3 regions of the Ruegeria sp. YTSC002 genome follow, and region 1 is predicted to be linked to each of the others. Evidence: riboswitches for the same ligand, from Rfam matches in the RefSeq annotation. Region 1 holds a riboswitch; each other region holds the start of a gene.
What was found. A riboswitch is a leader RNA that binds a small molecule or an ion and turns the genes downstream of it on or off. The one in region 1 is predicted to bind cobalamin.
Positions count from the first base shown of each region.

Region 2: another riboswitch for cobalamin. It lies ahead of AC2FFD_RS15065 (CbtB domain-containing protein); the one in region 1 lies ahead of AC2FFD_RS14250 (hypothetical protein).
Region 3: another riboswitch for cobalamin. It lies ahead of AC2FFD_RS21360 (DUF4198 domain-containing protein); the one in region 1 lies ahead of AC2FFD_RS14250 (hypothetical protein).

Region 1 covers NZ_JBXWML010000007.1:45,503-55,749, forward strand. Annotated here, with positions in the region: gene AC2FFD_RS14220 (phospholipase D family protein) at 1-1,079, opposite strand, end outside; gene AC2FFD_RS14225 (sensor histidine kinase) at 1,057-2,817, opposite strand; gene AC2FFD_RS14230 (RNA polymerase sigma factor) at 2,824-3,369, opposite strand; gene AC2FFD_RS14235 (NepR family anti-sigma factor) at 3,362-3,550, opposite strand; gene AC2FFD_RS14240 (response regulator) at 3,644-4,459, shown strand; gene AC2FFD_RS14245 (mechanosensitive ion channel family protein) at 4,515-5,450, shown strand; gene AC2FFD_RS14250 (hypothetical protein) at 5,806-6,102, opposite strand; cobalamin riboswitch at 6,361-6,564, opposite strand; gene AC2FFD_RS14255 (hypothetical protein) at 7,091-7,315, shown strand; gene AC2FFD_RS14260 (DUF3833 family protein) at 7,345-7,887, opposite strand; gene AC2FFD_RS14265 (DUF3833 domain-containing protein) at 7,884-8,501, opposite strand; gene AC2FFD_RS14270 (MFS transporter) at 8,498-9,721, opposite strand; gene AC2FFD_RS14275 (hypothetical protein) at 9,721-10,247, opposite strand, start outside; gene AC2FFD_RS14280 (NAD(P)/FAD-dependent oxidoreductase) at 10,220-10,247, opposite strand, start outside.
Region 2 covers NZ_JBXWML010000008.1:149-10,395, forward strand. Annotated here, with positions in the region: gene AC2FFD_RS15035 (DUF411 domain-containing protein) at 1-415, shown strand, start outside; gene AC2FFD_RS15040 (GDCCVxC domain-containing (seleno)protein) at 627-845, opposite strand; gene AC2FFD_RS15045 (hypothetical protein) at 850-1,173, opposite strand; gene AC2FFD_RS15050 (MerR family transcriptional regulator) at 1,319-1,735, shown strand; gene AC2FFD_RS15055 (transglutaminase-like cysteine peptidase) at 2,084-2,707, shown strand; gene AC2FFD_RS15060 (DUF1636 family protein) at 3,853-4,188, shown strand; cobalamin riboswitch at 4,370-4,585, shown strand; gene AC2FFD_RS15065 (CbtB domain-containing protein) at 4,620-4,790, shown strand; gene AC2FFD_RS15070 (CbtA family protein) at 4,795-5,493, shown strand; gene AC2FFD_RS15075 (hypothetical protein) at 5,558-6,061, shown strand; gene AC2FFD_RS15080 (L,D-transpeptidase) at 6,459-7,121, shown strand; gene AC2FFD_RS15085 (hypothetical protein) at 7,163-7,435, opposite strand; gene AC2FFD_RS15090 (heavy metal translocating P-type ATPase) at 7,625-9,958, shown strand; gene AC2FFD_RS15095 (hypothetical protein) at 10,011-10,175, opposite strand.
Region 3 covers NZ_JBXWML010000019.1:9,131-19,377, reverse strand. Annotated here, with positions in the region: gene AC2FFD_RS21380 (ATP-binding cassette domain-containing protein) at 1-461, opposite strand, end outside; gene AC2FFD_RS21375 (ABC transporter permease) at 461-1,534, opposite strand; gene AC2FFD_RS21370 (sugar ABC transporter substrate-binding protein) at 1,643-2,662, opposite strand; gene AC2FFD_RS21365 (ROK family transcriptional regulator) at 2,915-4,039, shown strand; cobalamin riboswitch at 4,163-4,361, shown strand; gene AC2FFD_RS21360 (DUF4198 domain-containing protein) at 4,493-5,278, shown strand; gene cbiM (cobalt transporter CbiM) at 5,285-5,896, shown strand; gene AC2FFD_RS21350 (NikL family nickel/cobalt ECF transporter subunit) at 5,893-6,468, shown strand; gene cbiQ (cobalt ECF transporter T component CbiQ) at 6,468-7,247, shown strand; gene AC2FFD_RS21340 (energy-coupling factor ABC transporter ATP-binding protein) at 7,244-7,894, shown strand; gene AC2FFD_RS21335 (hypothetical protein) at 7,999-8,211, opposite strand; gene AC2FFD_RS21330 (hypothetical protein) at 8,288-9,286, opposite strand; gene AC2FFD_RS21325 (hypothetical protein) at 9,279-10,247, opposite strand, start outside.

The DNA.
Region 1 (10,247 bases):
GACACCGAAACCCGGTCTTGGAACCCCTGCTGAATGATCTCCAGGCATTTGGCCTGCAGGTCCAACCCGTATTGCGCGTCCAATCCGTCATGGCCGCCAAAGGCCACTTCCTCGGGCAAGGCTGGTAAAACAAGTACCAGTTTCAGATCCTGCTTGGAATGGCCCGCCTCAGCCAAGGCCTCGGCCAGCCGGGTTGATCTGAAATACTGGGTCTCGATGTGCAGAAGTTGCCGCGCGGCTTGAAAGGCGGCTATGTGCTCATCCTCGATCTCATGCGCGATAGTCTTTGGCGACAGCCGCCAGAATGCAAACCGGCGCGGGCTGGACAGGGTGCGGCGCAGGTGGGTTGCCTGTGGGGCCGTTTGTCCGGTTGCGATTTCATGTTCGAACCGGTCGATATGGCGCGCGGCCTCGGCGGCCTCGGGTCCGCGGACCAGCAATTGAACGTCTGACCAGGTGTTTTTGGCCAGACGATCGTGATCCGGTGTGTCAAAGCGCCTTTCGTTCAAGTCCAATCCGCCGAGGTAGCAGATCTCATTGTCGATCACGGCGACTTTCTGATGGTGCGACACGGTGTGAAGCCTGGGTAACGTGTCCGACCCCAGCCGTACTGCCTGCCGTTCGCGTCGTTCGCGGGACAGCTCCTGAATCCGCTGCGCCTTTTTCCGAAGAACCGCCGGCAACAGCGCGGCCCACGGCAATGCGCCAGCCTGTGCCGGGTGCATGGACACGCGAACGGTCAAGCGCGAGGCGATTTCTGGACCCAGGATTTCCGCCAGCGCAACCGCCTGCCGTTTCGTGCGCCAGCTCAGCTCGTGCAACTCGGTCGCGAAGATCGGGTCGAAATCGCTGATGACCAAATGAAACGTTACACCCTTGCGGATGACATGCTCGATCAGGTCAAACCAGGCATCGCCGATCTGGCGCGCCTCGTCGCTGCGCAGCCGTGTCATGAAATCGAATATCCGAAAACTTGCCTTGATCTGGTGCCGGGCCTCAAGAACCGCTTTTTCCAAGGCGGGCCAGGCTTGCGCGGCCGTAATCAGGACCTCAAAGTCATTCTGCTGCGGCACGGGCATCACCGCCTCTCTCATCCGCAATGGTCTGAGGTTCGCTATCGCCTTCTACTTCGGAGATTTCGAAGGTCACCTCATACACATAATGTGATGACGTCTCGGTTATGGTTTCGGAACCGTCCAATTGGCGGAGGAAGGCCTGCATCAGCCGTTGACCGATCCCGCCGCTGTGGAACAGATCCGCACCGTCGTCCGACTGCCCGCGCGTGTTGGAGATTTTCAGGTGCAGGGTGCTCTCGTCGGGTCGGGTCAATTCCACCGAAATTGTCGGCGGTCCGTCCTGCGGAACGCCTACGTATTTGACCGCGTTCGTTAGTGCCTCGGCCACCAGCATCGACAGCGTGACGGCCTGATCCTGCCCCAGTTCGACCGGCGCGATCCGGCAGTCAACCTCGACCACCTGACCCAGAATTGGCGGTCGATGCGCCAGTTCGGCGACCAAATGCCCGATCAGAGCCTCGGTGTTGATCGTCGTCATCTGCGAGTTCTGGTTCAGGGTCTGGTGCACCATGGCCAAGCCGCGAACCCGACGCTGCAACTGTTCCAGCAAGCGCCGGGCCTCGGGGGTTTCGGCCTTGCGCAAATGCATGTTCATGATCGAAGCGATCAGTTGCAGGTTGTTTTTGACGCGATGGTGCACCTCGCGCAACAGCAGCGTTTTCTCGACAAGGTCCCGGTCGTGTTGCGCCTCCGCCTCGCGGATCAACAAGACCATGCGGTTGAATGCAGTCTGGATCTGCTGAAACTCCTGCGGCGCGTCTTCCAGGCTTTCAATCGGATCGCGCTCACCCAGCGCAAAGCGGCGCACGGCCGAGCGCAGGCTGTCCAGGTGACGGATCACCAACCGGTGCAGGCCCCATAGCGCCACCCCCAGACCCGTTACCCACATCAGGATCGGAAAAGCAATGGTCAGGGCAGTTTGGCCGGCGCCGACCGAGGCGAGCGCCGCCTCGCGTGGCCAACTGCCAATCACGGCGACTTCGCCCGGAATGATGCTGGCAACTGCAAAAACCCGATCCTCTCCGTCGGCCGTTTTAGCCGAAAATGTTTTGCCGGAACTGGACAGAACCAACAGGTTTTCTTTCGCGGGCGGTAGGAATGGTTTGACCTCATCCAATCCTACATTTGATGACAGCACTTCTCCGGTCGCGTCGAAAATGGCAACGACTACGTCACTTCCAGTATTGCCAACACCCAAGGGAGTCCGCGCCAGCGCATGAGGTATCGAGATGGAAACGAACCCCACAAGCTCGGTCCTGTTCAGGACCGGTTGGGTCACGATGATCACCGATTGCCCGGTCGCCGCGCCGGCACGATTGACAGAAAACGTAAGCTGCGGATTTTCCGAGATCTGCCCGAAACCGGGCGCGTCCGACAAATCGATGTCCTTCTCGACGGTTGAGCAAGCCATGACCCCGTTTGGCTGGATAAATCCGGCAAATACAAACTCGGGCTGGCGTTCGACGAACCGGCGCATAAGGCCCGAGCAAGCGGCTTTGTCCATACCTCCAGTCGAAAGCGCGGCGGTAAGTCCCGAACTTGCACCAACAGCTTTTTGCAGTAGCTCCCGCTCCCGACTGGCAGCTTCGATGGTGCGCGCCAGAACCGAGGCCCGCGATCTTTCGTCGGCCTCGGTAATCACGGCGCGTGTCTGCAATACCGCAATCAGCCCCGAAGGCAGAAGCGCCAAGGTGACCAGCGCGGCAAGATAAACGGTCAGGCTGCGCGGCTTCGCATCCATGAATCGTCAGGCCGCCGGTTGCGACTGGACGATTGACGCCGTGACGGCATCGGTCAATTCGATGGGTTCGTCGTCATCCAGATCCATAAGTTCGGCCAGTTGCGCGCGGGCCCGGTTCACCCGGCTTTTGATCGTTCCAAGAGCGACGCCGCACATCTCGGCTGCTTCCTCATAGGAAAACCCTTGTGCACCGACCAGCACCAGGGCTTCGCGCTGTTCATCCGTCAGTTGGTCAAATGCAACAGCAAAATCCTTCAAGGCCAAGCGTCCGTCATGGTCGGGCTTTTGCGACAGGCTTTCGGCCATCGCGCCATCCACATCCTCGACCTCGCGCTTGCGCTTGCGGCGCAGGGAAAAATAGGTGTTCCGGACGATGGTGAATAACCACGCCCGCATGTTGGTGCCTTCCTGAAACGAGTCGATGTTGCTCCACGCCTTGATCAGCGCATCCTGCACGATGTCATCGGCAACAGAACCGTTGCGGCACAGGCTGATCGCAAAGGCACGCATCGCGCCGATATGTTCGACAAGCTCTTCTCTGGGATCAACCATCCGAGCCTCCCGCGTCACCCGTTTTGGGAACACTGGTCTGGTTGCGCAGTTTTTCGAGAAGATCGACGAACCGATCCGGAACCGGTTCGTTGGCTACCTCATCGAAAGCCCGCTTGAGGTTTTCGTCGATCCGCTTTTCTATTTCTTGCCGATGTTCTCGGCTGGGCTGTGGTTTTGTCATGGCATCATCAGAAATTTTCACTTTTGCTGGAACCATAACGCCCCAGTGTGCGTTTGGTTCCCGAGTTTAGTGAAAAAAATGAGGAAAACATAGATGACCGAGCTGACCGGAGTTTCCGTCGCAGATCAAATTGGCCCGCTCTTGCCGTTTCTGCGCCGTTATGCCCGTGCCCTCACCGGTTCACAGGACAGTGGCGACGCCTACGCCGCAGCATCGCTTGAGGCGATATTGGCAGATCCCGCCCAGTTCGATGCCGATCTCGCGCCGCGGGTCGCGTTGTTTCGTGTTTTTCACGGTATATGGTCAACGTCGGGAATGCCCGTTGACGCTGATGGCGGCAGTTTTGACATCCAATCGCGCGCCCACGCCCAGCTGGCACGCCTGACGCCGAACACGCGCGAGGCCTTGCTGCTACGGACGGTCGAAGAGTTCTCGGTCAGCGATATCGCCGCAATTATGCAGATAGAACCCGCCGAGGCTCAGAAGCTGATCGATATCGCCTACGAGGAAATGGCTCGCCACACTTCTGGCCGCATTTTGATCATCGAAGACGAAGCAATCATCGCGATGGATCTTGAGACGATGGTGGCCGACCTGGGCCACCAGGTCATCGGGGTCGCACGCACCGAGACCGCCGCCATTGACCTGGCCAAGCGCGAGCCGTTCGACCTGATCCTGTCGGACATTCAGCTGGCGGACAAATCTAGCGGAATCGATGCGGTGAACCGCATCATTGCCCAGCACGGCGATTGCCCCGTCATTTTCATCACCGCATTCCCCGAGCGCCTTCTGACAGGCAAAGGCCCCGAACCCGCCTTTCTGATTTCCAAACCCTACACCGAAGAACAGGTCAAATCGGCCGTCAGCCAGGCCATGTTCTTTGCCTCTAGCGCCGTGATCGAGGTCTGACCCGGCAGGACCGCGCTGCAAGAAAAAACTCAGGCGATGAAACACGAGGAACACCATGGAAAACGAGATTGCACAGACCGCAGAGAACGTGACGAACACCGTTTGGGCCGAACTGTCGCAAGTTCTGAATACCGAGCTGTATGACGGGAAATCGCTGAGCGACCTGCTGACGCTCGAGGCCCTTCTTGGCCTTGTCGCGAACACGATCGCCGCGCTGATCCTGTTGGTGCTTGGGCTTGTGATTTCAAGATATGTCAGCCGGAAGATCCGGGGCGTCGGTGAAAAATCGGAACGCCTGGACGATACGTTGTTCAACTTTCTTGGCAATCTGGCGCGCTATACGATCCTGGCGTTTACCGGGCTGTTCATTCTGAACACGTTCGGGGTGCAGACGACGTCGATCATCGCGCTGATCGGTGCCGCCGGTTTGGCCATTGGTCTTGCGTTGCAAGGCACATTGTCCAACGTTGCAGCCGGCGTGATGATCATCCTGTTCCGGCCGCTCAAGATCGGCGATTTCGTCGACGTGAATGGGGTGCTCGGAACTGTAAAAGATATCACCCTGAACTACACCGAAATTGCGGATATGGGGAACGTCAAGGTTATCGTTCCCAACGCCGAGGTGTGGGGAAACACCATCAAGAACTATTCCGTCTACGAGACCCGTCGTGCCGAGTGGACGTTTGGCGTTGGATACGGCGTCAACTTGGCGGAGGCCGAGCGCGTCATTCGCGAGACGATCATGTCGGACGCCCGTTCGCTGGCTGACCCCGAACCGTTCATCCAGGTGAACAATCTTGGCAGCAGCAGCGTCGATTTTCTTGTCCGCGTCTGGTGCAAGTCTTCGGACTACTTCCAATACCAGGCAGACATGAAGCGCAAAGTCAAAGAGGCGTTGGACGAAGCGGATATCAATATTCCGTTTCCGACCCGCACTCTGTTGATTGAAGGCGAAAAGACTCAGCGAGAAAAAGCGATCGCGGCAGAGTAACCTTGACTGTTGACCCCAGATGCCTGAAGCCAGCACTCTTCAGACAAAATTAGGGGTTTGAGCAACGGAGGTGCGGTCATCGGGCTGGGTCGCTAAAATGATTGCCGCGACTGAAACGCCAAAATGAGTTGGCCTGATCCTCTCCCAATGAAGTGGTCCGCCATTATGCTTGGGAAAACCGAAGATCAGCATGGCAACGAAGAGACACAAGCCAGAGGAGATTGTCACGAATAGTAATCCTTGGGCTAGAACCTGAGCGGCAGTACCTGTCTTGGTAGGCCCAGCGCTGGTCAATATGATCCTAATCAGTCATTTCACGCTCAGACTCCGGCTGGCTCGAAGCTCAAACATGCAATTAAGTCCACTTGGCATCCCAGGGCAGGCAAACGGTCGTGCCAACCTTCTTACCTATCTCGATGCCTGTCTGGTCGAAGCGACGCATGAACTCAGCGCCCGACTCGTCTTGTCTCCGTTGCAAAGTGACAGCTTCCTCTGAATCCGAAACGCTCACTATGGCACGATGAACGTCCTCTTTCAGATTGGGGGGGCAGCCGTTTTCGGTCGAAATCGGGCTCCCGTGCTTGTCAAAGAACTCGCCCGGAGTGACGACGACTTTGAACTGGTTTCCTGCGTCCTTTTCCGGTTTTTCCACCCTGCTTGTGTGACGTCAGCGCCAATGGGACAGTTTAAGTCGATTTGATAAGAGAGGGTTTCTGGCACATCGTACCCACCAAGGAGTGGAGATGAGACAGAAACCCGGAACACGCAAGAGCCACGGCGAGAAGGTTGTCAATGACATCCGCCGTGCCACACGCAAACAGTATTCGGCCGAAGAGAAGACCAGGATCGAGCTGGACGGCCTCAAGGGCGAGGACCACGTCCGAAACCCGTGCCCCCACCGCCACCCGCGGTTTGACATATCTGCAAGGCTGGTTTCCGGACTTGAAAGGGGCTTGCACCCGGTTGCGACACCTTCCCGGGATCCTCGTCCCAGTGGTTGATTGTCGAACCTGACCTTCCTTACCGTTGCGGGGGCAGTGCCGGAATTCCACCGGCTTCCCAATTCTCCGCTGCCTGAGAATCAAACAGCGGCACCTCACGATGGCAGCGTACTTTTTACCCGCTTGGGCGCTGAAATGCTGGCGGCATTTCCGGTTTCAAAACAGACATGGAAACATTCCGGCAAAGTGGACAGCACCGGGATCACGGTCCTTGGCTGAGGGGCGTGGCAGGCCCGCAAGCACGGCGTTCTGCGGGTCCAATGGCCTTGCGGTGTATGCGGCCACGTCTGACATCCACGCCGTCAAACTGACCCCCAACCGCGACGGCGACGGCCTGGTCGCTGTGATCAGAAACGAAACGTTGCGCGTCGCCTGACCTTGGCTGGGAAAGAGAGTGTCAGGCCAAAGGAAAGCGGTTTGCAGCAATGCCCGTTTGGGTGACGTTGATCCGTGCGGGATGGTGCTGGCTTGCCATGAGGCAGGTAAAGACGGCGAATATCCGTCATGCGAGAGTTGCCAGCCCATCCTGTCAACGGATGGTAGAAAACCTCATTTTGTCCATAAAAAATTGTCTTTTTTCGGAAAAACCATTACGTTTTCCGACAATGGTGGAAAACACCGGAGGCAGTAAGAGAGCAGATGCCAAAACCGAAAACAGGTGTTTTGCGGGCAAGGGTTCCTGCGCGCCTCATGGGAAAACGGGATGGTCTGTTTTTCCTCTGGGGGCAGATAGAACGCGCGCGTTTGAAAATCGAATGCGGCGAACGCGCCGAGGGCGCAGCCTCGGACGGGCCAAGGGCGAACACGGCCGGAGAGGTCAAGGGATCGACGACCGCATTGGTGGACGAGTTTATTTTCTACTGACTGTTGTGATGAAACCGGGCCTGGCGGCCCTATTTCTTCTCGAAGAACAGGATGACTTCACCCAGACGGACGCCATAGCGTGAGACATACGCGCGGTTCAGCAGACGGTCGTCATCCAGCAGCCACATCCAGTCGTCGAACTTGACACGCATGGTCCCGTTCTTGATCGGCAGGTCGATCTTGTATTTCCAGTTGAACGTATCCCCGCGTTCAATCCCGCTGGCGGTGCCCAGTACGCCAGGCGCCGTACCGGTCCATGTATCCTCTCCGGTTTTGGTCAATGTCCAGATGCGTTGTTCCGTCGCGCCATCATCGTAGACGAAGTCTTCGATCAGGGTCAGGGTTTCGCCGTCCCATGTCCCGTCGATATCAACCGTGAATCTGCGGGGGATATTTCCCAGAACATCCTGAAACTGACCGTAGGCCACGGTTTTACCGTCGAAGAATTCCTCGAGGTTCAACTGTCGGTCCGACAGAAATGTTTTTGGTACTTTGGGTTTGCTGGAGCAGGCCGCCAGAAGCGCGAGACTCGTGATGGCGACGCAGGCGATGAAAGAGCGAAAGGTGATCATTGCAACGGCTTCCCTTCCGAAGTCGCGTCATACCCGTTCGAACCAATCGCGTGGATCGGTTTTGATTTCGGGTTTGCACGCATCGTGGCGACAAGTTCCGCGACCTTGATGCCGAATTTGCGCATCTCGGACCGGTTCATGATGACGCCGGTTTCTGTCAGGTACATCCAGTCGGTGACATCCAGAGTATGCCCGCCAGCGTCCTCGGGCAGGATGATGCGATAGGTGAGTTTCACGGTTGACCCCGAGATGACACCCCGACCTTCGCCCACGATATCATCCGCCATTGCCGTGAATGTGTCTCCGGTTCCCAGCGTCAGGTACCATTTGCGGGTCATCTGTTTTCCGTTGGAATACGTGAAGTACTCGGTCAGCGTGCCCGCGTTGCCTTGCCATTCACCGGACATGCGCGCGACAAAGCTGTTCGACATTTTGCCGTTGGGGCCATAGATCAGGCCCTCGGACAAGATCTCTCCGTTCAGGTGTTTTTTCAGCGAAAAACCTGGCCCGGTGCCGCTGTAATCGGACGGCGATTGCGCGCGAAAACTCAGCAGCCTTGCGCGGATGAAGGCAGCGGTCAGAAGGACCAGAAGGATGATGGTGAAAGCGTTCATTTTCTTGTGACCTCGGCAGGCAGGGTCAACACCATCCCGAACGCTCCGACTTTCAGGATGCAGGGCAGCACCGCATAGGCAAGATTGAGTGTGGTCAGTGCCTGTGCGGAATTGGTTTGACCGGGGGTGAAACCGCTGCGTTCCAGCAGTGGCAGAGTGAAAAAGGCAGCCAGGGCGAGGCCCAGTTTGCCAGCGAAGGACCAGATGCCAAACGCGGCTGATGCGTTCAGCCCGGCCCGGGTCAGCACGATCGAGAACATGGCGGGCAACACGACCATATCCGCGCCCAGCGCCGCGCCCGAGGCGAGACAGATGACGGCGAACCCGGTAAGGTTTCCTGCACTCAGTGTGGCCGCGCCGATAAAGCCAGCGATCGAGAGCGGCATGGCGATTATCAGAGTCTGTTTCGGACCAATCCTGTTGCTGAGCTTTGCCCAGAGCGGGACGCTCGCGCCTGCACTCAGGAAGAACAGGATCAACAAGGGACCCGCCTTGCCCGGCAGTTGCAGCCGGTCTTCCACAAAAAACAGAAACAGGGTTGAAGTGATGGCAACCGGAAGGCTGTTTACCAAAGCCAGTGCAAGAAGGCGCAAGCCGCCGGCCTGACCCAGTCCAGAAAAAGACAAACCTGTTCCTGTTATCGGGGTCCGTCGCCAGATCGGGACAGTCAGCACCAGGGTCAGAATGGATAGCAGTCCCAGAAACATTCCGAAAGCGGGGTAGCCTTGGGATTTAGCTCCGAAAGCAACCAACAGGGCTGGTGCGCTGGCTGCGATGACCACGCCGGTCAACTGCCCGCCTTCACGATAGGCGGCCAGTGTCATCAGCTCTTTCGGGTCGGTTCGCTTTGCCAAAGTTGCGCTGCGACCATACAGAATAATGGTTCCCAGGCTGTATGCTGAAAACAGCAAGATCAGGATTGCGACCAGTTCCGGCACGCTGGCACCCTGCGGCAGATTGAAAAGCAGGGGAAACCCGATCGCCAGCCCCAAAGCCGCCATCGCCGCAAATGCAAGCTGGCCGCCGGGCCATCGGTCGATTGCCCAACCAATCAACGGATCCTGCACCAGATCCACCAAACGGATCACCAGCAGAACGGCACCAATGACCCCAAGGCCAATACCCAGGTTCACTGCTGCAAAGCGCGGCAAGTGGATATAAAGAGGAATACCCGCCGCAGCAAGCATCAGCGCATAGAGACTGACCCGGGGATAGAGCATCATCGCCCCTGTAGCCTGCGCGTGAAGGACGCGGACCGCGTGTTGTCCCCCAGGAATACGGACATGAAACTGCGTTTGATGCCCGGATAGGCCATGGTGCAGGTCTTTTGCCCGTTCAGCCAGAAACTGACCTTGTCGGGACCGTCGGAAACCGCCAGATAGCTGTCCCCTTTTGCCACGGCCTTGAAGCACCGGTTCAGTTCGTCGCGAACGGGCGCTGAACGGCCGATGCGGTCCATCTCGTCCAGCGTCGAGTTGACCAGCGCTTTCTTCTTGATGTTCTTGCGATAGGTCAGTTGCAGGGCGATATCTTCGCTCCAACTGAACGGCGCGCCCTTGGGCGTATAAAGTTTGGCGTCATAGATCGGAAAACCCAGATACCGGAACGTCGCGGTTCCGCGCAGTTGGGCATCGTTCAGCTCTTCCGTGACCGGCGATGCGATCAGCCCCTTGGGGATCAGCAAAGAAAGTGCAAGAAACGCCGTGCGCCATATCGCCTTATTCGGCGGCGACAGAAATGGCCGTG
Region 2 (10,247 bases), on a different contig from region 1:
CGCGGCGCTTCCCGCCTTCGCGAAAACCGACCGTTTCATCCATGTCCTGAAGGATCCGAATTGCGGATGCTGCGGCTCGTGGATCAAAATCATGCGGGCGGAAGGCTTTGAATTAAGCGTGGAAAACAGTGCCTGGGAGGCCTTGAACGCTTACAAAACCGCCAACGGTATTCCAGAGGGCATGATGTCATGCCACACGGGCCGCGCGGAGGGCTACATGATCGAAGGACACGTCCCGCCCGCTGACATCCGGCGCCTGCTGGGCGAACACCCGGATGCTGTCGGACTGTCGGTTCCCGGAATGCCGTTCGGCTCGCCAGGCATGGGGCCGGAAAGCGAACGCGAAGCCTTTGACGTCTTCCTGATCCGCAAGGATGGAACCACAGAGGTGTTTGCCAGCTACCCGGCCGTATGAAGTCCCGACGGCGCTGGCAAGATCCTGAAAAACACGGCGCTCGCTTGTTCTGCCCGGTTTACGTGACATTCTTCACGGCAAACCAGTTGATCCGTGACTTCACGCCTGCCTTGTCCTACCGGGCAAGTTCCAGCCTACGGTGAAAAAATACCTGCGTCCGCCAAGCCTGATGACCGGCTTTGCGGACAAAACCGACATCCCGGTCGCCGTATCAACCGCAGCATTTGTCGCCCGCCTGAATTGGCGGGCATGGGGCCGATCCGTAGGAACAGTAGACGCAGCAATCGCCGGGAAGTGGCTTCAGGACTTTTCCGCAAGATGTGCATTCGTAGAACCACTGGCACGCATCTGTTGGCATCGTTTCAGGTCTTGAATGTCCACATTCCGGGCAGATGATCGTGCTGACAAGGTTCGGGCGTTCTTCACTCATGGCGTCACATTAAGGTTATCAGGAAATCATTTATTCGGATTTCGTTGAGTACGATAACCCAAGCGATGGTCGTTAACGCAAAACTGCCTGTCAGCCACCATTTGAGGCGGTCGAGTGAACCATGGCGGTACGCGACGATGCCAGAGAGAAACAGCAGGGCCGTCGAACCGCCGAGCACGTAATAACTCGCGGCGGCAATCTTGCCAAATACGGCCAGCCAGCCCCCTCCCAAGCCAAGTAAAATCAAGGCCATCGGCAAGATGCAGCAGGTCGCAACGCCAAATGCGGTAAACGATCCAAGAAAACTCGCCCCTACAAACTTGCTCATAGTCTGCTTTCTCCGACTTTGACGATCTTGAGCGGAAGCCGGTTCGGCTTCCTCGATTTTTGCTTCGTGCGGTTTGCGAAATTCGACATCATGACCGACAATATGCATCCTGTAGTGGCTACAGGTTCAAGGGAAAGGTCATCACATGATTGCGATTGGCGAAGTGGCGAGATTGACCGGCCTGTCGGTCGAGACGATCCGCTACTACGAACGGGAAGGCATAGTCGAGAAAACCGGTCGAACCGCCTCGGGGCGCCGCGCTTACACGGAACGGGAAATATCCGAGCTCAGATTCATCAAACGCTGCCGCGATCTTGGCTTCACTATTCAGGATGCATGCGCACTTCGCGAATTGTCCAAAGCGCCGGAGCAAGCCTGTCGTGACGCCGAAGACGTCGCAACAAAACATCTCGACAAGGTCAGGTCAAAGATCGCCGCTCTCCAACGGCTGGAGCAAGCATTGGTAGAACTTGTGCAGACCTGTACTGAAGGAGCAGCATGCCCCCTGCTAACGGCGTTGCTCAACGAGCCTGTCGTCAAAGATGTCATTAGCGGTCACTAATTGCAGCGCCCGGAAAAACCGAAACTGCCTGTCTCAGTTTGGGGAGGAGCGGCTTCATTGTCCCAGTATTTCGTAACCTTAAGCGATGACGGCCGATCTGTGTTGTATTTTTGTTGAATGAGAGAATTGCGATCAGCTTACCCTCTAGTTCGCGCTGTTAGCTATGCCGGACTGGTGATGGCGTGGATGCTCTGATGCTGTCAACTAAGGAAGAAATACCAAAGAATCTGCAAATTTTTGCCGCTTTACCCCTAGAGGCTAAGAAGCAGTTGCAATGCCTCAAGGCACATGAAGGCTTGGAATAAAATACATTGGCCCCGGAAGTTTGGATACCTTCGAGGAACGAGCATGGAGAAGGCAGATATGACAAATCCCACGTTAGTTCAGAGAATGTTATCGAAAAACCTGCTGGGTTATCTCCCAATGATCTGTTTTATATGCAGCTTTTTTGTGTCTGCCGCTACATTACAAGCCTCTGAGCTTCCCTCGATCGGTCTTGACAGAAAGATTGAAGCGCCATCCGGTGCCAAAACACTATGCAAAGATTACTCTTGGGCGTGCGCGAGCGCTCGTAGTTCTGGTCTGTCCGTGGCACAAGAAAATCAGATCGTTAAAACGATCAACACGCGCGTCAATCGGAGAATCCGTGCCGTTTCGGATCAAAGCCAATACGGGACAAAGGAATACTGGACACTGCCGACGCAAGGGTCAGGAGATTGCGAAGACTTCGCTTTGCAAAAGAAGTTTGAACTTGTGCAGAACGGTGTGGATCCTACGAAGCTACTAATCGCGACCGTCTTGGACACCAATCGCAATGGCCATGCTGTTCTAGTCTATCGCTCGAGTGAAGGCGATTTGGTTCTGGACAATGTTACCAACAGGATCAAAACGTGGAAGGAAACAAGGTATCTTTTCCTACGAATACAGGACCCGATTCACCCTGATCGTTGGGTACAGGTTTCTAGCGGCTAAACCATTGGGTAGACATTGGTTGCCTCTCGCAATTGATGTCACGACCTGCATTGTTCTGGGCGCATAGTTGAGTTTCGATGCTCAGTCCGACTCGTCCATCTGCTTGTGTTTGCACCATTGCGTGTGAACGAATTCGATCCGCGCGCCAGATATCTCGGAGGTGTCGTATTGGCCTACTGTTGGGATTCCGCAAGCCATACACGTAGACAATGGGCGCGTTTCCGCAGCGAAACCTTCCATTTGACCCGCTCAGATTGGAGTATCTCCGTCAAGTAAAGGCCACCGGGTCGAGCGCGTTACGGCGAAGATATCGAACGCCTGATTAGGACGACCATGGAGGCCGTTCATCTACTTTAGGGAAGAACGCAATTATCCCCCAAGGATAAGGGGAAATGCGACGGCTCCGGCACTGCGTCGATGACATTGGAGGAGTTCGAAGACTGGCTGCACCCGGAGATATGCCGTTATCACAACACCCATCACACCGGGTTGCGGCGAGAACCGATGGCGGCATGGGCGATCCTCGGTTGTAGTGACGCAGACAGAAAAGTTGTTAATGCCGAGGCGTTTCGCATCAGCGTACTTCCTTTTGAATGTCGTCGGTTGTCGCTACGCATTCAGTCCCATGATCGGTCGTGGTAACCGAAAGGTAACCATCAAGCACGAACCCCGCTATATGTCCCGGATCTAGACTGTAATTGACGATAGAACGAACCTAGTTACGCGCAACAAGAACCTGTCGCGTCTCGGAATTCGCCTTGGGAGGCGCGGTGCGCGCGGACCTGAAAATAGGCGTGTCATGGCGAGCCGATCCCGGAGGCAATGCTGTTTCAGATTATTGAAGAACAAAGATGTTTCGCGTGAGCTGTTTCCACTTCATCGCCTACCACCTGCTTCAGCTCAGTCTCACGTAGAAACTTAAAAATTTTTTCGTCTGATGGTTGCTTCTTCGCCCTGCCAAATCCCCGTCTCGCACTCGGTGTATTTGCAAAGTTTTCGAGGGCTAGGGCTCATGTGTCCTTCCTGCCTGAGTATGGACTCTTTTCCAGACTTAGAGTCAAAACACGTATTGAAACTGAGCTAACAACCGACCAGCAAATATGAAATCTCAGATGGAAGTTCTCGATCAAGGATCAGCCTGACGCATGTGCCTACCTAACCTCACGCTTTGCAGAACCTGCCGCGACGCGGATTCCACCCTTTATGATCAATTAGCCGCAACGCTGGAGGCATCGGGGGTGCAAGCCGAGTTGCAGCAAGTGGATTGCATGTCCGGTTGTCACCGACCACAGACGTTGGCGGTGCGACAAAGCGGCAAGACCGCCTATCTTTTCGGTGAGGTTACGGTTGTCGATCTTCCGGACATAATGATCTTCATGCGGATGTATGAGGACAGTACTGACGGCGACTTCGCTGACGCCAGGAAGCTAGGTAAGCTACGTTTCAAGGCGATTGCACGTATACCGGCACAAAAAAGATAGCCAACATGCAACTTGCCGACCAAAGCTCCGGTGTCGAGTTTTCAGCTTACAGTTTGTGTTTTTCGACTTAGCCTTCTGCACTGAACGGCTAAAATCTAAACCAAGCCTGCCATTACCTAAGATTGACCGCTGCAGAATACTATGATGTCGCTTTCGTACTTGACGGAACAAAGCACTATGGAACAATAAAGGCTTCTACGGTGTCCAAAGGTGCCTACGCACTGGGACTGAAACGGGAATGAGGACGGTGCACCAAACTACCGCACTGAAGCCTTGACCGCCCCCGCGACTGTGAGCGGCGAGCGGCCTTCCAATACCACTGGCGTAATGGCGCTGGGAAGGGGGAAGTCTGCTGTGACCTGCGAGTCAGGAGACCGGCCGTAGGATGGACACAACATATGCCGTCGGGTGTGACGGCGAGGAGGATTAAAATGACGACAAAAACGATCAAGGCATCCGCCGCTGGCGCATCCTTTCTGCCTGCAGTATTCGCCGTGGTTCTGGGTCTAGGGATCATTACCGTGACTGGCCATGTTCAGGCTTCTGGCCTGCATGACGCGGCTCATGATGTGCGCCACGCAACTGGCTTCCCCTGCCACTAAAACAATGTTCAGTCGTATTCTGACCAGCGGCTTGTTCGCTGGTGCAGCAGCGGGGCTGATTGCCGCCCTTCTGCAGTTGTATTTCGTGCAGCCAGTGCTACTTCACGCCGAGCTCTATGAGGGCGGCGACCTGGTGCATTTTGGCGCTGATCCCGTAACTGCGCATCCCGACCTGCCCGGCATGTTCGCCGAGCCGATGCGCGATGGTCTCAGCATTATCTTCACCATGCTTACCTACACCGGCTATGCGCTAGTCCTGGCGGCGCTGATGTCAGTAGCCGAACGTCAGGGGCATGAGATCAACGGCCGCACCGGCCTGCTTTGGGGTCTTGCGGGCTTTGTCGCCTTCCACTTTGCTCCTGGCTTGTCACTGGCTCCAGAAGTTCCCGGCGTAGCGGCAGCAGATGTGGGAGTGCGTCAGATCTGGTGGACGGTCACCGTTGCCGCAGCCGGCGTAGCCATGTGGCTGATTGCCTTTGGAGGTAACCTGGTAAGCTACCTGATTGCGGCCGTGCTGCTAATGGTACCGCATATTATCGGGGCCCCTGAGCCTGAGAGTTTCTCTGGGCCGGTTCCGACCGAGATCGGGGCGCTTTTTGCTGCCCGGGCCTTCGGCATCGGCATGGCCGCCTGGGCACTCTTAGGCAGTTTCACCGGCCACTTCTGGCAGACAGAAGGCAAGCGCGCAGGCGCTGCAGTCTGATCGCGCTCCTCCATTGCTACCCCGCTGGTTACACCGGCGGGTTTTTTTTATTGAGGATGACAAGATGTCCCGTTCTCTTGCTCTCTTTGCCATCGGACTTGTCTTTGGCGGCGGTGCTGGCTTTGTGATTGCCGCCAGCAGCGGTAGCACCTTTGAGAGCCATGACCATACTGACCCGGCCCAACACGGCGGCAACATGGAGATGGCAGCGCACGACCACTCCGCTGCCACTAATCTGCCTGCCGACAGCGACGCCCCCAGTGTGGCGATCCAGATGATTAAGGATCCTATGGCGGGCTGGAATCTGCGTGTGACACCGCAGAACTTTCGCTTTGCTCCGGAAAATGCCTCCACGGCTGACGTTCCAGGCGAAGGTCACGCGCATGTTTATATCAACGGCGAAAAGCTGGGCCGCCTTTATGCCAATTGGTTACACCTTCCGTCGCTCCCCGATGGCGATGTTGAAGTAAAAGTTTCTCTCAATGGCAACAGCCACAGCCCTCTGATGGTTGAGGGTGTGCCCGTGGAGGCCAAAGTGACCGTGCAGCCTGACGGCGATGACTCCTGATTGACATTCCTGGCTGAGAAGACAACTACGCGGATTCAGCGGGTCTAAGCGGCAAGTACAGCGTGCGCGCGGGTTTTTGCCGCTCTGTATCCAAGGACAGATAAGCTGTTGCAAAGCCGCGCCGAATTCCCGTCTTGTTCCTTTGGCTTGCATCGTCGGAAACCGAAAACATGAAGCAACTACAATGGGCATTTCGGTTCTTTCCATTGCTTTTTTGACCCAGTCCAAAGCAAACTCGATCAAATCAGAGTTCACGCCACCGCGCACCTGATCGACTGGATAAACTAAGCGTTACCTGAAACCTCTTGAAGCTCTAGCTGCTAGAGGCTTTAAGACTCGAATTTGATCGTGAAAATGCGATGCAAATACATTGAACTTGTGAACCAGGCTGAGATCTATGCTGACAAGGCGCTATTTCATTCAATCAACCACTGCGCTGTTTTCCGCGTCTGCGGCCAGTCCATTGATCGCCAAAACATGGCCAACCTCGTCGCAAAAGACCTATTGGGACAGCCAGGTCACGCCATTTGATTACGATCCAGCGACCTCAAATCCATGGGGCGTTCATGACCGTTTTTTACCACGACGTGTCGTAGCAAATGATGGTTTGGTTCCTGGTGACATCCATGTCGATGCGGTCGCGCGCTATCTTTACCATATCGAGGAAGGCGGGACCGCAATGCGCTATGGCGTTGCGATCGCGCGAGGGAACCTTTACGAGCCCGGAACCTATGCTATCCGGCGCAAGGTCGAGTGGCCACATTGGACGCCAACGGCTTCAATGATCGAGCGCAACCCCGAATACGCGGAATTTCGGGATGGTATGGAACCCGGGCCAAGTAATGCTCTCGGCTCTCGAGCCCTTTATCTATACGTTGGAAATCGAGATACATATCTCAGAATTCACGGCACGCCTCAGCCTAGAAGCATCGGTGGTCGCGCAAGTTCTGGATGTGTTAGAATGATCATGGCCCATATCAATGATCTCTACCCACATGTAAGAATCGGCTCGACCGCATATTTATACTCGGCCGAAGATAGCGTCACAGCCCGCTCATAAATTTTGGGCAGCGTAGGTGGACGTCGTCGCCCTCTTTTTTATCAGGCGTCTCGCGCGGCGCAGATCGGAGCGCCATTCGTCGCGCGCAATGGTACCAATGTCGTCTCGACAGGTCCGCTGTGCTCATACCAGAAGCAATTGTCTTCTGGCAAAAGGCGTGCCGTGGCCAGATCCTGCCCCGGCCCTGCCAGCGCAACGACTGAATCTGGCACGTTGCCTGGTTCAAGTGCTTTGCTTTTGGCCCCAGTGAACTGGGCTGAGCAACCGGCAGTAATCGAGACTAACGTGATGGTAATTGCGATCCGTTTCTGCATTGACCTGTTCCAGAATTTTTTGCGTCCTCTGCGACTAGATTGCATCCACGCGACCAGCCCGCAAGAAGGAATGGAGTGTCGGTATCACGCGCAAGGAACCCGGATGCTAAAAAATTCAGAAAGGTATTGAAGCTCTAGTTACTGTAGGAACTACTTACAAAGGACCATAGAGATTCTTGAGGTCCGATCATGTCATCCGATACCCATAGCCACGACCATGGCCACGAAAACAAACATGGTCACCACGCATGCAGTAGTGGCGGGTGTGGCGCCATCGCCCCCGCCGGTCCAATTCCTGACGGCGGTAGAAGCTTTCAGGTCTCTGGCCTCGATTGCGCCGAAGAGGTTGTGATCCTGAACCGGGTTATCGGCCCGAAAGTTGGTGGTGAAGAGCATCTCGCTTTTGATGTCATCAACAGTCGAATGACGCTTCTTGAAAGTGCTGCCAAGCTTTCTGACGAAGACGTCATGCTGCTGGTTGCCTGCACCGGTATGAACGCCAAACCTTGGGATGACGGAAATGCCGCCCTGGATCAGGCGGCGCATATTGCGCGTCAGCGACGGTTCACCACACTCAGCGGAGGTTTTTGGGCGGCAGGCTTTGGCTGGCACATCTTCGAAACAGGCATGGGCGGAGCGCTTGGACTGTTTTCGGGACATGGTGAGGTTCCGATGCCTTTGCCCGAGGCCACTTTGTTCGCGGTCGCGATCTTGTTTGGCGTCTGGCTGGTGGCCCCCAAGGCCTGGTCTTCGGCGCAGCGCCTTTCGCCGGATATGAACCTTTTGATGGTTGTTGCCGTCGCTGGTGCCATCGGTCTGGGTGAGTTTTTTGAAGCGGCAACTGTAGCATTTTTCTTTTCGCTCTCTCTTTATCTGGAAAGCTGGAGTGTCGGACGGGCTCGCAACGCAGTATCCGCGCTGCTTGATCTGGCCCCCCCGACGGTTCGGCTGGTTCGTGCTGACGGCTCAGAGGCAACGGTCCCGGCGGCGGATGTCTTTGTCGGCGACAGCTTCATCGTTCGGGGTGGGGATCGCATTCCACTTGACGGGGAAGTCATCGAAGGGGCCGGTGCCGTTGACCAGGCTCCAATCACAGGTGAAAGCGCACTGATCCCCAAAGAGCTGGGTGATGAGGTCTACGCCGGCACAATCAATGGTGAAGGCACCCTCAAAATACGTGCGACGAAAACAGCGTCCGATACCGTGCTTGCCAAGATCATCCGGATGGTCGGTGATGCTCATGCGCGCCGTGCGCCGGTTGAGCAGTGGGTAACAAAATTTGCGCGGATCTATACGCCCATCGTTATGGTCGTTGCAGTGGCCATCGCCCTGATCCCACCGCTTGCATTTGGCGCATCGTGGGGCTTTTGGTTTTACAATGCACTTGTTCTTCTGGTTATCGCCTGCCCCTGTGCACTCGTCATTTCCACGCCGGTTTCAATCGTTGCGGCTTTGACCGCTTCGGCCCGGGCCGGGGTTCTGATTAAGGGCGGTGCATATATCGAAGCCCCCGGGCGCACTACCGCACTGGCCATGGACAAGACCGGCACGATCACCATGGGCGAGCCTGAAGTGGCCAATGTCTATCCGCTGGGCGGCGCATCCGAGCGGGAACTGTTGGCAAGCGCTGCCAGCCTTGAGGTTCGATCTTCACACCCGTTGGCCCGCGCCATTCTCACCAGGGCAGAACAGACCGACATTTCGATATCTGCGGCTGAAGATATCCGAACCGTTCCCGGTCGGGGTCTTGAGGGCCGCACCGAGCGCGGAAATATCTGGCTTGGCTCTGACCGCTTCGCTGTAGAGAAGGGCTTTGGCGCGTCCATTCCTGCCGAATTGAGCAACCAGATCGAGAGCGCGGGAAGCACACTTGTGGTTGTCGGGGATGAGAACGGAGTCACCGGTTTGCTTGAGCTGCGGGACCGCATTCGCCCCGAAGCCAAGAACATCGTTGCCCGGCTTCACGCGCAGGGCGTGAAGTCAATCATCATGCTGACAGGTGACAACGAACAAACCGCGAGAGCGGTAGCAGCCGAAGTCGGCATCGACGAAGTCCGGGCCCAGCTTCTGCCGGAAGACAAGGTCGCTGCGATCGAAGAACTGGCAGAGCAACACGAGATGGTTGCGATGATCGGCGATGGCGTCAACGATGCACCTGCGATGGCTCGGGCACATTATGCGGTCGCGATGGGTGCAGTTGGGTCCGACGCTGCTATTGAGACCGCAGATATTGCTCTAATGACCGACGACATCGGTAAAGTACCCTGGCTGATCGACCATTCACGTCGAACCATGTCGATCATCCGTCAGAACATCGGCTTCTCACTTGCGACCAAAGCATTGTTTGTGACTCTGACGGGTTTTGGGCTGGCATCCATGTGGGGTGCAATCGCCGCGGATGTCGGAGTGTCCTTGCTGGTCGTGGCCAATGCCTTACGGCTTCTGAAAGCTCCGGAAGATCACACCGCCCAGACTGCGGCAAATACCCTTGGCTCGCACGGAACAGGCGCTGCGACCACATAAGAGTGGAAGCCGGACTTCAAGGTGTCCGGCTTTCGCCTCGCTTACTGGCGCGTTACATCAGGCGCACAACTGCGATCGAAAGAAAGAACGCCACCAGGCCAAAAGCGATGGCATATCCTGTAGCGTATTGAAGAATATCAAGGCTGTTGCCATTCCGGCGCTTTGCCAGGACCCCACCCCAAACGGCGCCAACCAAGGCCCCCGCGATTGCCATCATCTTACATCCTCTGATTTGGTTCTTCTGCAGTGCAGTTCGCTTCAGGTGCGCATACCCGCTAACTGATAGCCG
Region 3 (10,247 bases), on a different contig from region 1:
TGACCCCCGGACAGAGTTTCAACGGCTTGATTGATGTTCTGGATCGTCATCAGACCCAGTTCGCTCAGCTTGTCGCGGGCGAATTTCTCCATCGCCGGACGGTCGAGCATTCGGAGCCATGATCCCAACGGCCCTTTGCGCCGGATTTCGCGCCCCATGAAGATGTTGTCCGCAATCGACAGGGCGGGGGACATCGCAAGCGTCTGGTAGACCGTTTCGATACCGGCTTCGCGCGCGTCAATCGGCGAGTGGAAATTCACTTTGCGGCCTTCCAGCCAAACATCACCTTCATCCGGCACCACCGCGCCCGATATCGCCTTGATCAGTGTTGACTTGCCTGCGCCGTTGTCGCCGATCACGGCCAGAATCTCGCCCGGCATCAGATCGAAATCGCACTGATCCAGCGCCGTTACCTTGCCGTAGCGCTTCACAAGGTTCCGTCCTTTGAGAATAGGTTCCATCAGGCTGCCACCTTTCTGATCCACTGGTCGACCGCGACCGCTGCGATGATAAGGATGCCGATCAACAGGAACGTCCATTGCGCATCAGCGCCCAGCAATCGAAGCCCAAGCGTGAAGACCCCGACGATCAACGCTCCGAACAATGATCCGAGAATGGACCCGCGGCCACCGAACAGGGATATGCCCCCGATCACGACCGCCGTTATGCTTTCAATATTGGCCAACTGGCCAGAGGTCGGAGACACGGACCCGATCCGACCAATCAGAGCCCAACCCGCGAAGGCGCAGATCAGCCCGGACAGCATGTAAACCGACATCAGCGTGCGATGCACATTGACACCGGACAGCTCGGCAGCTTCCGGATCATCACCGACCGCATAGACATGCCTTCCCCAGGCGGTATGACGAAGCGCATAGGAAAGAACGAGGATAAGCACCAGCATGAAGATCACGCCGACGGTGAATACTGCCCCGCCGACGTTGAACTTGGCACCGAACAGTTGCAGGATGCTGGCATGTTCCTCGATCTCCTGTGACCGGATCGTTTCGTTCTGAGAATAAAGGAAATTTGCCGCGAGAACGATTTGCCACATGCCAAGCGTCACGATGAACGGTGGCAGTTTGATGCGGCTGACAAGATAACCGTTCACCGCGCCGATTGCTGTGCCAACGAAAAGGCCGCAAATGATCGCGACCGATGGCGGCAGCCCATATCGGAAGGTGAACTGTCCCATGACAACCGACGACATCACCATGATTGCCCCGACGCTGAGGTCGATACCGGCGGTCAAGATGACGAGGCTTTGCGCCGCCGCCACGATCCCGACGATCTGGACCTGCTGCAAAATCAGGGTCAGCGCAAATGGCGAGAAAAACTTGGAGCCCAACAAGACACCGAAAATGACGATGGCAGCGACAAGAACGATCAGCGGCACCAGAGAGGGGTTCACATGCAGAAAGTGCTGAACCGTTCCGACAAACCCGCGGTGGTGATCGTCAAATTCGGCAACCTGTTCCGGGCTGCCTTTCGCAGCGGCTTCGAAGTCGTCTGATCGTCGTGAAGTATCGGACATGAATGTTCCCCCAAAGCGTCAGGTCACTGACGACTTTAGCAAGTTTTCGGGCGAATGGGTGGTTTGAAAAGCGGAAGGCCGCCCTCTGCGGCCCTCCGGGTGGTCAGGTCATCCCCAGCAGAGGTCCATGCCTTCTTTGACCGAGATCGACTCGACGCCTTCGGCAGGCTTGTCCGTTACAAGCGCCACGCCGGTGTCAAAGAAATCCTTGCCGGGTGTGTTTTCTGGTTTCACGCCTTCGTCCGCCCATTTCTTGACGGCCTCAACCCCCAGCGATGCCATCAACAGCGGGTATTGCTGTGACGTCGCGCCGATAACACCGTCGGCAACGTTTTGGACGCCCGGGCAGCCTCCGTCCACGGAAACGATGAGCACGTCATTTTCGCGCCCGATGGCTTTCAGCGCTTCATAAGCGCCTGCCGCCGCAGGTTCGTTGATGGTGTGAACAACGTTGATCGTCGGATCCTTGGCCAGAAGGTTTTCCATCGCGCGGCGACCACCTTCTTCGTTGCCGGCGGTGACATCACTCCCGACCAGACGGGGGTCATCTTCATCGCCGATCACGTTCGGGTCCGCCAGATCGATGCCGAAGCCTTGCAGGAAACCCTGATTGCGCAGCACATCCACTGTCGGCTGGCTGACGGCAAGATCCAGTGTCGCGATTTTGGCGTCGTTGGCCGTGTCGCCCAGCGTGGCTTTTGCCCATTGTCCAATCAGCAGCCCGGCCAGGAAATTGTCCGTGGCAAACGTCGCGTCGGCCGAGTCAATGGGTTCCAGCGGCGTATCTAGAGCAATAACCAGAACACCTGCATCCCGCGCCTGCTTCACTGCCGGAACGATGGATGAAGTGTCCGAAGCCGTCAGCAGAATGCCCTTGGCGCCGTCCAGAATGCAGGTCTCAATGGCTTGCACCTGCGTTTCATGGTCGCCGTCAACTTTGCCAGCAAAGGCTTTGAGCGTCATTCCCAGCTCTTCCGCCTTCGCTGTCGCGCCTTCCTTCATTTTGACAAAGAACGGGTTGGTGTCTGTCTTGGTGATCAGGCAAACGGTTTCACCTTCCGCCATTGCACTGCCAGCCATGGCAGTAACCCCGAGCGCAGCTGCACCCGCAAGTTTTGCAAGTTTCATCGATTATCCTCCCAGTTTTTCCTATGCCGAGTAGGGCACGAGGGCGATCAGGCAAAAACCCTGATCCCATAAGAAACAATCACAAGAATCGAAATTTGAGTCAATAAATAAATCACTCTTAATTATTATTGACAGGGCGGGCGGGCTTTCCCATTCTTCAGCAGGAAAGGGGTGGTCGTGCCGGAAAATTCATCACGGAAAAACTCGATTGGTTCACAGGGGTCAGTGGTGCGCGGAACCAATCAAAGCGGCATGCGGGCCCGCAACGAACGGCTGGTGTTGTCGCTTGTCCGACGTCATCAGGCCCTTGCGAAGTCCGAACTCGCGCGCATGACGGGACTGTCGGCACAAACGGTTTCCGTCATCATGCGTCAATTGGAAAAGGATGGGTTGCTTCTGCGCGGTGAACCGGTCCGCGGGAAAGTCGGGCAACCTTCCGTTCCCATGCGTCTCAACCCGGATGGTGCGTTTTTCTTTGGGCTCAAGGTCGGGCGCCGCAGTACCGAGCTGGTTTTGACTGACTTTGTGGGAAACGTACGGCAACGCAAGCGGCGAACCTATGACTATCCAACGCCGAAAGCCACTTTGGAGTTTTCCACGCAGAGTCTGGGCAAAATGATGTCATCCATGTCGCCCGAGGCCAAAGGCAGGATTGCGGGTCTTGGAATTGCCATGCCTTTCTACCTGTGGGACTGGGCCCAGGCCCTTCAGGTTCCTCAGGAAGAAATGGACCCGTGGCGCGTATCAGACCTGAAGGCTGACCTGGCTGGTCGCCTCGATATGCCGGTTTTTCTGCAAAATGACGCAACGGCGGCTTGTGGTGCGGAACTGGTATTCGGTCCGGCCGATGGACCAAGGGATTTTCTGTACTTCTATATCGGGTTTTTCATTGGCGGCGGTGTGGTTCTCAATGGCGCGATCTTTTCGGGGCGTGGAAACTCGGGGGCGATCGGCCCCCTGCCTGTGCCGGATGGTACGGGCGGTGTCAGGCCGCTTATCGACGTGGCCAGCCTTTATGTGCTCGAGCGTGCGATCACGACAGCAGGGGCGACCTCGCAGTCTTTATGGGAAACGACCGAACGTTGGGATGTGCCAAATGTTCAACTGGAAAACTGGTTGAAACGGACGGCGAGCGGGATTGCCCATGCGATTGTCTCATCCTGTAGCCTGATAGATTTCGAATGCGTGAAGATTGACGGCTGGATGCCGCAGGAAATCAAGGCGAGTTTGGTTGAAATGGTCGAAGACAAACTGTCCAAGCTGAACCTGACCGGTCTTGAGCGCCCCGTGGTGCTGGAAGGGACCGTGGGCCCGGAAGCACGCTCACTGGGTGCGGCAAGCCTGCCGTTGTCGGAAAGGTATCTTTCAGAAGCTTAGGCATGAAATCATCCTGCTGCCTGGGATTTTTCACGAAGTCGATTTACCCGCCCGAACTGCCGAATTCAGCTTTTTTCGACGGCCACGGCACATTTTCGTTGACCGAGGGCTGAGTTGTCTGGCAAGCCGCTCGGCATGTCCGGTTCCGGGGCTTGCTCTGGAATCAATAGGGAATGCGGTGCGGGCTCAGGCCCAATTCCGCAACTGCACCCGCAACTGTAAGCGGCGAGCAGGGCTGAAACGCCACTGGGGTTTGCCCGGGAAGGCCAGTCCAACGCTTTGACCCGCAAGTCAGGATACCTGCCGGACATGTGCCCTCTAATGGGCACTCCTAATCGGCGACGGGATGTGCGTCGGACCAGGATGCCTGAAAGGGTAATTTGGCGTCGAATGTCCTGTGGTCAAAACGAATTTCGCGCCGGGATTGGCGCGACGGGACAAGGACGACTGTTCATGAAAACGCTGCTCAGTGCAGCCGCTGCCGTGATGGCACTTCCTGCCATGGCAAATGCGCATTTCCTTTTGGAATACACCACCGACACCATGATCGAGAAACCGGGTGACGTGCCGGTCAAGCTGATTTTCTGGCATCCGTTCGAAAACGGCCATGTCATGGATCTGGAAAAGCCGCAGGAATTCTATGTGATCCACAACGGTGAAAAGACCGATTTGCTGGATACGCTGGAACCTATCCGGTTCACCGGCGGGCAAAACGAGGGCGCGGCGTTCAAAGGCAGTGTCCCGGTCAAACGGTCGGGTGACTATGTGCTGGTGACGGTTCCTCAGCCTTACTATGAAGAATCCGAAGACATCTATATCCAACAGCTCACCAAAGCCTTCCTGAACCGCAACGAATTACCGACCGACTGGATGAATCCCGTGGGTCTGCCGACCGAGATTGTCCCGCTGAACAAGCCGACCAACATCATCGCGGGTTCAACCTTCACGGGCCGTGTGCTGGCTGATGGTCAGCCGGTTGCGGGGGCCGAGATCGAGATCGAATACATGGCCGCCGAACCCGACATGGACAGCGCGGCCGCTTCTGCACCGAAAGTGTCCCCTATGCCGGGTGGTGCGGTGGTCGCCATATCTGACGACAACGGGTATTTTTCGTTCGGCGTTCCAAAAGCCGGCTACTGGGGTTTCGCAGCACTTGGATCCGGTCCGGCAACCGAACATGAGGGCAAAGAACTCAGCCAGGATGCGGTGATCTGGATTCGCGCCTGGGATCTGGAGTAACCCCGAATGCACATCGTCGACGGAGCCCTTTCCAACCCGGTTGTTGTTGGCGGCGCCATAGCGGCCGCGGGTGGGATCGCCATGGGTCTCAGGTCTCTGGATCTTGATCGCATCCCCACTGCCGGTGTGTTGTCAGCCAGTTTCTTCGTAGCATCGTTGATCCACGTACCCATTGGTCCGTCGTCGGTCCATTTGATCCTCAACGGCATGGCCGGGCTGCTGCTTGGTTGGGCCGCATTCCCGGCTTTGTTCGTCGGGCTTTTGTTACAGGCGGTCTTTTTCGGCTTTGGCGGGTTGACGGTGCTGGGGATCAACACCGTCAATATCGCCCTGCCCGCGGTGGTGGCCGGAATGCTGTTCGGTCGTCTGATCGCGCGCGGGACACCTTTGCATGGTGCGATTTGGGGTGGTGTCGGCGGCGCATTTGCAATTGCGGCGACAACCGGCATGGTCGCGATTTCCCTGGCGCTGTCGGGGGATGAGTTCCTGCCCGCTGCCAAGCTTGTTTTCTTCGCCCATATTCCAGTCATGGCCATCGAGGCGATTTTGACCGGGTTCGCCGTCTTGTTGGCGCGCAAGGTCAAGCCCGAACTGTTTTTCAGAGGAGCAACCACATGAAGCATCTGGTTGTCATACTGGCTGTGTGCTGTGCGCCCGTGCCTGCCTTGGCGCACAAGGTCATAGCCGGCGTTTTCGAGTCGGGAGACGTGATCGAGGGCGAGATCGGCTTTTCCAACGGTGATATGGCAAGCGGGACCGAGGTCATTGTCACCGGCCCGGACGGGGCCGAGCTGGGTCGATCGGTCACGGATGCGGACGGTTTCTTTGTCTACACGCCGACCTCGGCCGTGGCGCACACCTTCTTTGCCGACCTTGGCGCCGGGCATGTGGCCGAAGTCACGATGTCTGCCGAAGATGTCGCGCGGGTCATGGGCGTTGCCGTGGCAGAAACCGGAGACTCGTCTTCGGCTGCTTTGACACCGGCCAGCGGTTCGGCGGCTTCTCTCAGCGTCGAAGAACAGCAGGTTATCGCCAAAGCCGTGCGTGATGAATTGCGCCCGCTCAGGCGCGAGATTGCGGCCTATCGCGAACAGAATGACCTGCAAACCATCCTTGGCGGGATCGGGTACATCGTTGGTCTGTTCGGTCTGGGCTTTTACATGGCGGCCCGCCGCAAGCTGGCGTCCTGATGGCACACGTTCTGGGGCACCAAGAAAAAACACTGACCGAAGCCGGTGACGGGCCGGACGGTCTGATCAGCCAGCTGGATCCCCGGATGCGTATCGTCATGGCGGTTGCTTTTGCTGTCGTGACCGTGGCGCTGTCATCCCTCGGCGCGCTTTGCGTGGCGTTGACAGTGTCGCTTTCGCTTCTGATAGTTTCCCGTCTGCCGTGGCGAAAGACGTTGAAGCGAATGGCCATGATGGATGGGTTCATCCTGTTCATGCTGGTCCTGCTGCCCTTTTCCATGCCCGGAGCCCCGATGTTCACGCTTTGGGGATTCCCCGCAAGCTGGCAGGGTTTCTGGAAAGCGGTCGAGATTGCTTTGACCGCCAATGCCGTGATCCTGTCCCTGATGGTTTTGGTCGGCACGATGGAGCCGGTCACTCTGGGTCACGCCTTGCATCGTCTGCGTTGCCCGGAAAAGCTGGTTTACCTGCTGATGTTCACGATCCGGTATATCGAGGTGTTGCGGGAAGAATACCTGCGCTTGCGCGCGGCCATGAAGGTGCGCGGTTTTCGGCCAGCAACAAACTGGCACACATATCGCAGCTTTGGCTACCTTGTGGGCATGATGCTTGTGCGCGCGATCGAAAGATCGGAACGCATCCTGGCCGCGATGAAGTGCCGGGGGTTTTCCGGGCGTATGCCGTTGCTTCAGGAATTTGCCCTGACCCGCGCGGACATTGTGTTTGCGGCTGGTTTCAGCGGTCTCTGCCTGGGTCTGATCATTCTGGAATTCGCATGACACTGATCGCGCTAGAAGACATCTGTTTTTCCTACCCCGGCCAGCCACCCGTTCTGGACGGGGCCAGCCTGAGCCTGAATGCCGGGCAGCGCCTGTCTCTGACGGGTCCGAACGGTGCGGGAAAATCGACGCTCCTGCGCATCACGCTTGGGTTGCAGCGCCCGAGTTCTGGCACCGTCACCGTTTTTGGTCAGAAACGCGTGGAAGAGGCCGATTTCCACGAAGTGCGCCGCCGGGTGGGGCTTGTATTTCAGGATGCGGACGATCAGCTGTTCTGCCCGACCGTCGCCGAAGACATCGCCTTTGGGCCGCTCAATCTGGGCAAGACCCGTGACGAAGCGCTTGCCATTGTCGACAAAGTTCTGGGCGATCTGGACCTGATACACCTGAAGAACCGCATCACACACAAATTGTCAGGCGGTGAAAAACGGCTGGTGACACTGGCGACGGTTCTGGCGATGGATCCCGAAGTGCTGTTGCTGGACGAACCGACGAATGCGCTGGATACGAAAAACGAAGCGCGCCTGCTGGAAATCCTGCGCGCGTTGCCACAGGCGATTCTGCTTGTCAGTCATTCGCCGGCGTTCCGCTTGGAACTGGCGCCCGATGAACTGGATCTTCGCGACGGGAAGCTGGTGCCGGTCTGACCTGTTCTCGTGGCAACCGGACATGGTGGTTTCAGAAATGCAATCACACCGCCTGAGCCTGGCCATGAATCCGACAGCAAGCCCAGTGCGTCGTCAGGCCTTGGCTATGTGCGCCTGCGGCTCATCAGCCCATATTTGACCGCCCATGCCCGAAAGGATCCGCGTCTGCGTCTGACCTGTTTCACAGGTTGCTTGGATTGCGCACCGCCTTTGCGGTTGAATTCAAACACGTCGATTATCCGCTCGGCACAGCCACAGGCTTCGCCCATGCCGACTTTGGCGAAATAGAATTTCTCGAAACGTTCCGGGTTTTGCATGGCTGACCTCCTGAATGCATTGAACCTCATGAAGGGTGCTCTGCCAAATCACTTTCCTGCATTTCAGGCAGCCGCGCTATGGCGCGGCGAACTCGTTTCCTGTCCAGACATTGTCCAGTTGATTGAAGACCGGTGAGGTGATGAGCATTTCAGCGGAATAAAGCAGTTGCAGCTCATCCGCAAACCGCGTGACGCCCGGCACAAGCCCGGTGATATTGCGCCATTCAGCCCAGGTTCCGGGATTTGACAGGCTGGTCGGATTGCCGGGATCAGCGGGCTGGTGCCACCCGGCGGCGTTCAGCAGCGGCGTGAGCGCAAAGCGCGCATCATTGCTGTCGACCTCGGTACAGGCAGTGGCATCGCATTCCCAACTGGTCCAGTCCGCCGCCGCGATGGTTCCGGCAATCGGAGCGGCAGCGTCGATGACCCGAACCAATACCTCGAAACCGCCACCAGCAGTCGGGCGGCTGAGCGACAGGGGATCGGTTGCCACGGCGTGCAAAGCCGCAGTTGGCGCCAGGCTGAGTGTTCGGCCGATCAGAGCCAGCTGCGCAGAGCCGTCTGTTGCGGGAGCAGACCCCGCAGCAGGCAGGGTTCTGACAGGTGTCAAAATCGGAACCGCGCCACCACGGATCGTGATTTCCTGCACCGCATTGTCAAAGGCCGGAACAAAGTCGCTGCGGATCGTATAGGTCAACGGGAAGCTGGGTTGTTGTGGCCCCGCAGGTCGGGCGCCATCACGGGTGACAAAGGACAGCGGTGGAACGGCACCGGGCTGTGGCAGCGAAATCTGCGGCCCCGCTATGCCCAGAGCGGCTGCGATCATGCGCGCGCGCTGTTCGGCCTCTCCATACTCGCTCAGCAGATTTATGTAGCCGCCGATCTCGGTGATATTGCGCGGCGCAGGGATGCGGGATGGGGCAATGTCGCCTGCGATGGCAAGCCTGTGGGCAATCACTTCTCGGGCGCGCTGTATCGCCGGAGAATTGGTGGTTTCGAGAATATTGATGATGGCCTCGGCAAGGCTTTCATCGATGCCGGGTTCGGCGGTTGCATTCGTGCTGGTGTCACTCATCGTCGTCCTCCGCAGGGGCGCTCAGGCCATTGAGGAAATCCAGAACGGATTGGCTGCCGGCCTTGGTTGCGCTGCCGTCATCCGCATCCGTATTGGCTTTGGTAAAGGCCCCGAAAAGCTTGGCCAGAAGCAACGTGTTGGAGGGATTGGCCAGAGCGGCGGCACCGCCGGGGAAATCCTTGAACAGGTTTTGCGTGAAGGCCGCCCGGTTGCCATCCGGTTGCCCGCCGATCAGCGCAGAAACTCCCGAGGCGTTCTTGGCGATATCCTCAAACCCCTTGATCTTTGCGGCATTGTCGGCAGCTGACTTTTTCTTTTCGGCAGCTTGTTTCTTGGCTTCTTCCTCTTTGCGGGCCGCGGCGATCTCCTGGCCCTTGCCGGCAAGCTCAGTGGCCTTGCCGACAAGCTCTTTGGTCAGATCCGTCGCCGTGTCTATGGCCTTGTCCCGACCGGCGGCGACCGATTGCGTTTCAAGGGCCAGTTGCGCCTGCAACTCTTTCAGTCCCGTCAGATCGGTTCCCGCCCGTGCAAGATCAGGCGCGGCCTTGAGGATCTCGGCCAGTTGCGAAGTGGGCACGGCCTGGCCTGTGCCGATGTCGCCCCCTGCGATGGTAAGCGTGTTCGAAGGTTGATTGGCCGGCAGGTCCGATGGCGCACGGGTGCCAAAGATTGCATCACTGTCCGCGGGCAGGACCGGCGTGTCACCAACTGGGGGTGGCGTCGGGCTGTCCTGCCAGTTCCAGAAGCGGCGATGGTCGATCATCTCGCAGGAATTGCAGCGGCCCAGAACGGCCTCGCCCAACAGCCCCCGGGTCGGCAGCGAGATCGTGCGGCGCGGTGGCCGGAAGTCTTCCCGATGGAAGGCCAGCAGACTGTCCTGAATGTCGCCGGTCCGCATCTCCATTCTGTCGGCCAGATCGGGCGGGATTGAGAAGGGCATGATCATCGCATTGCCATAGAA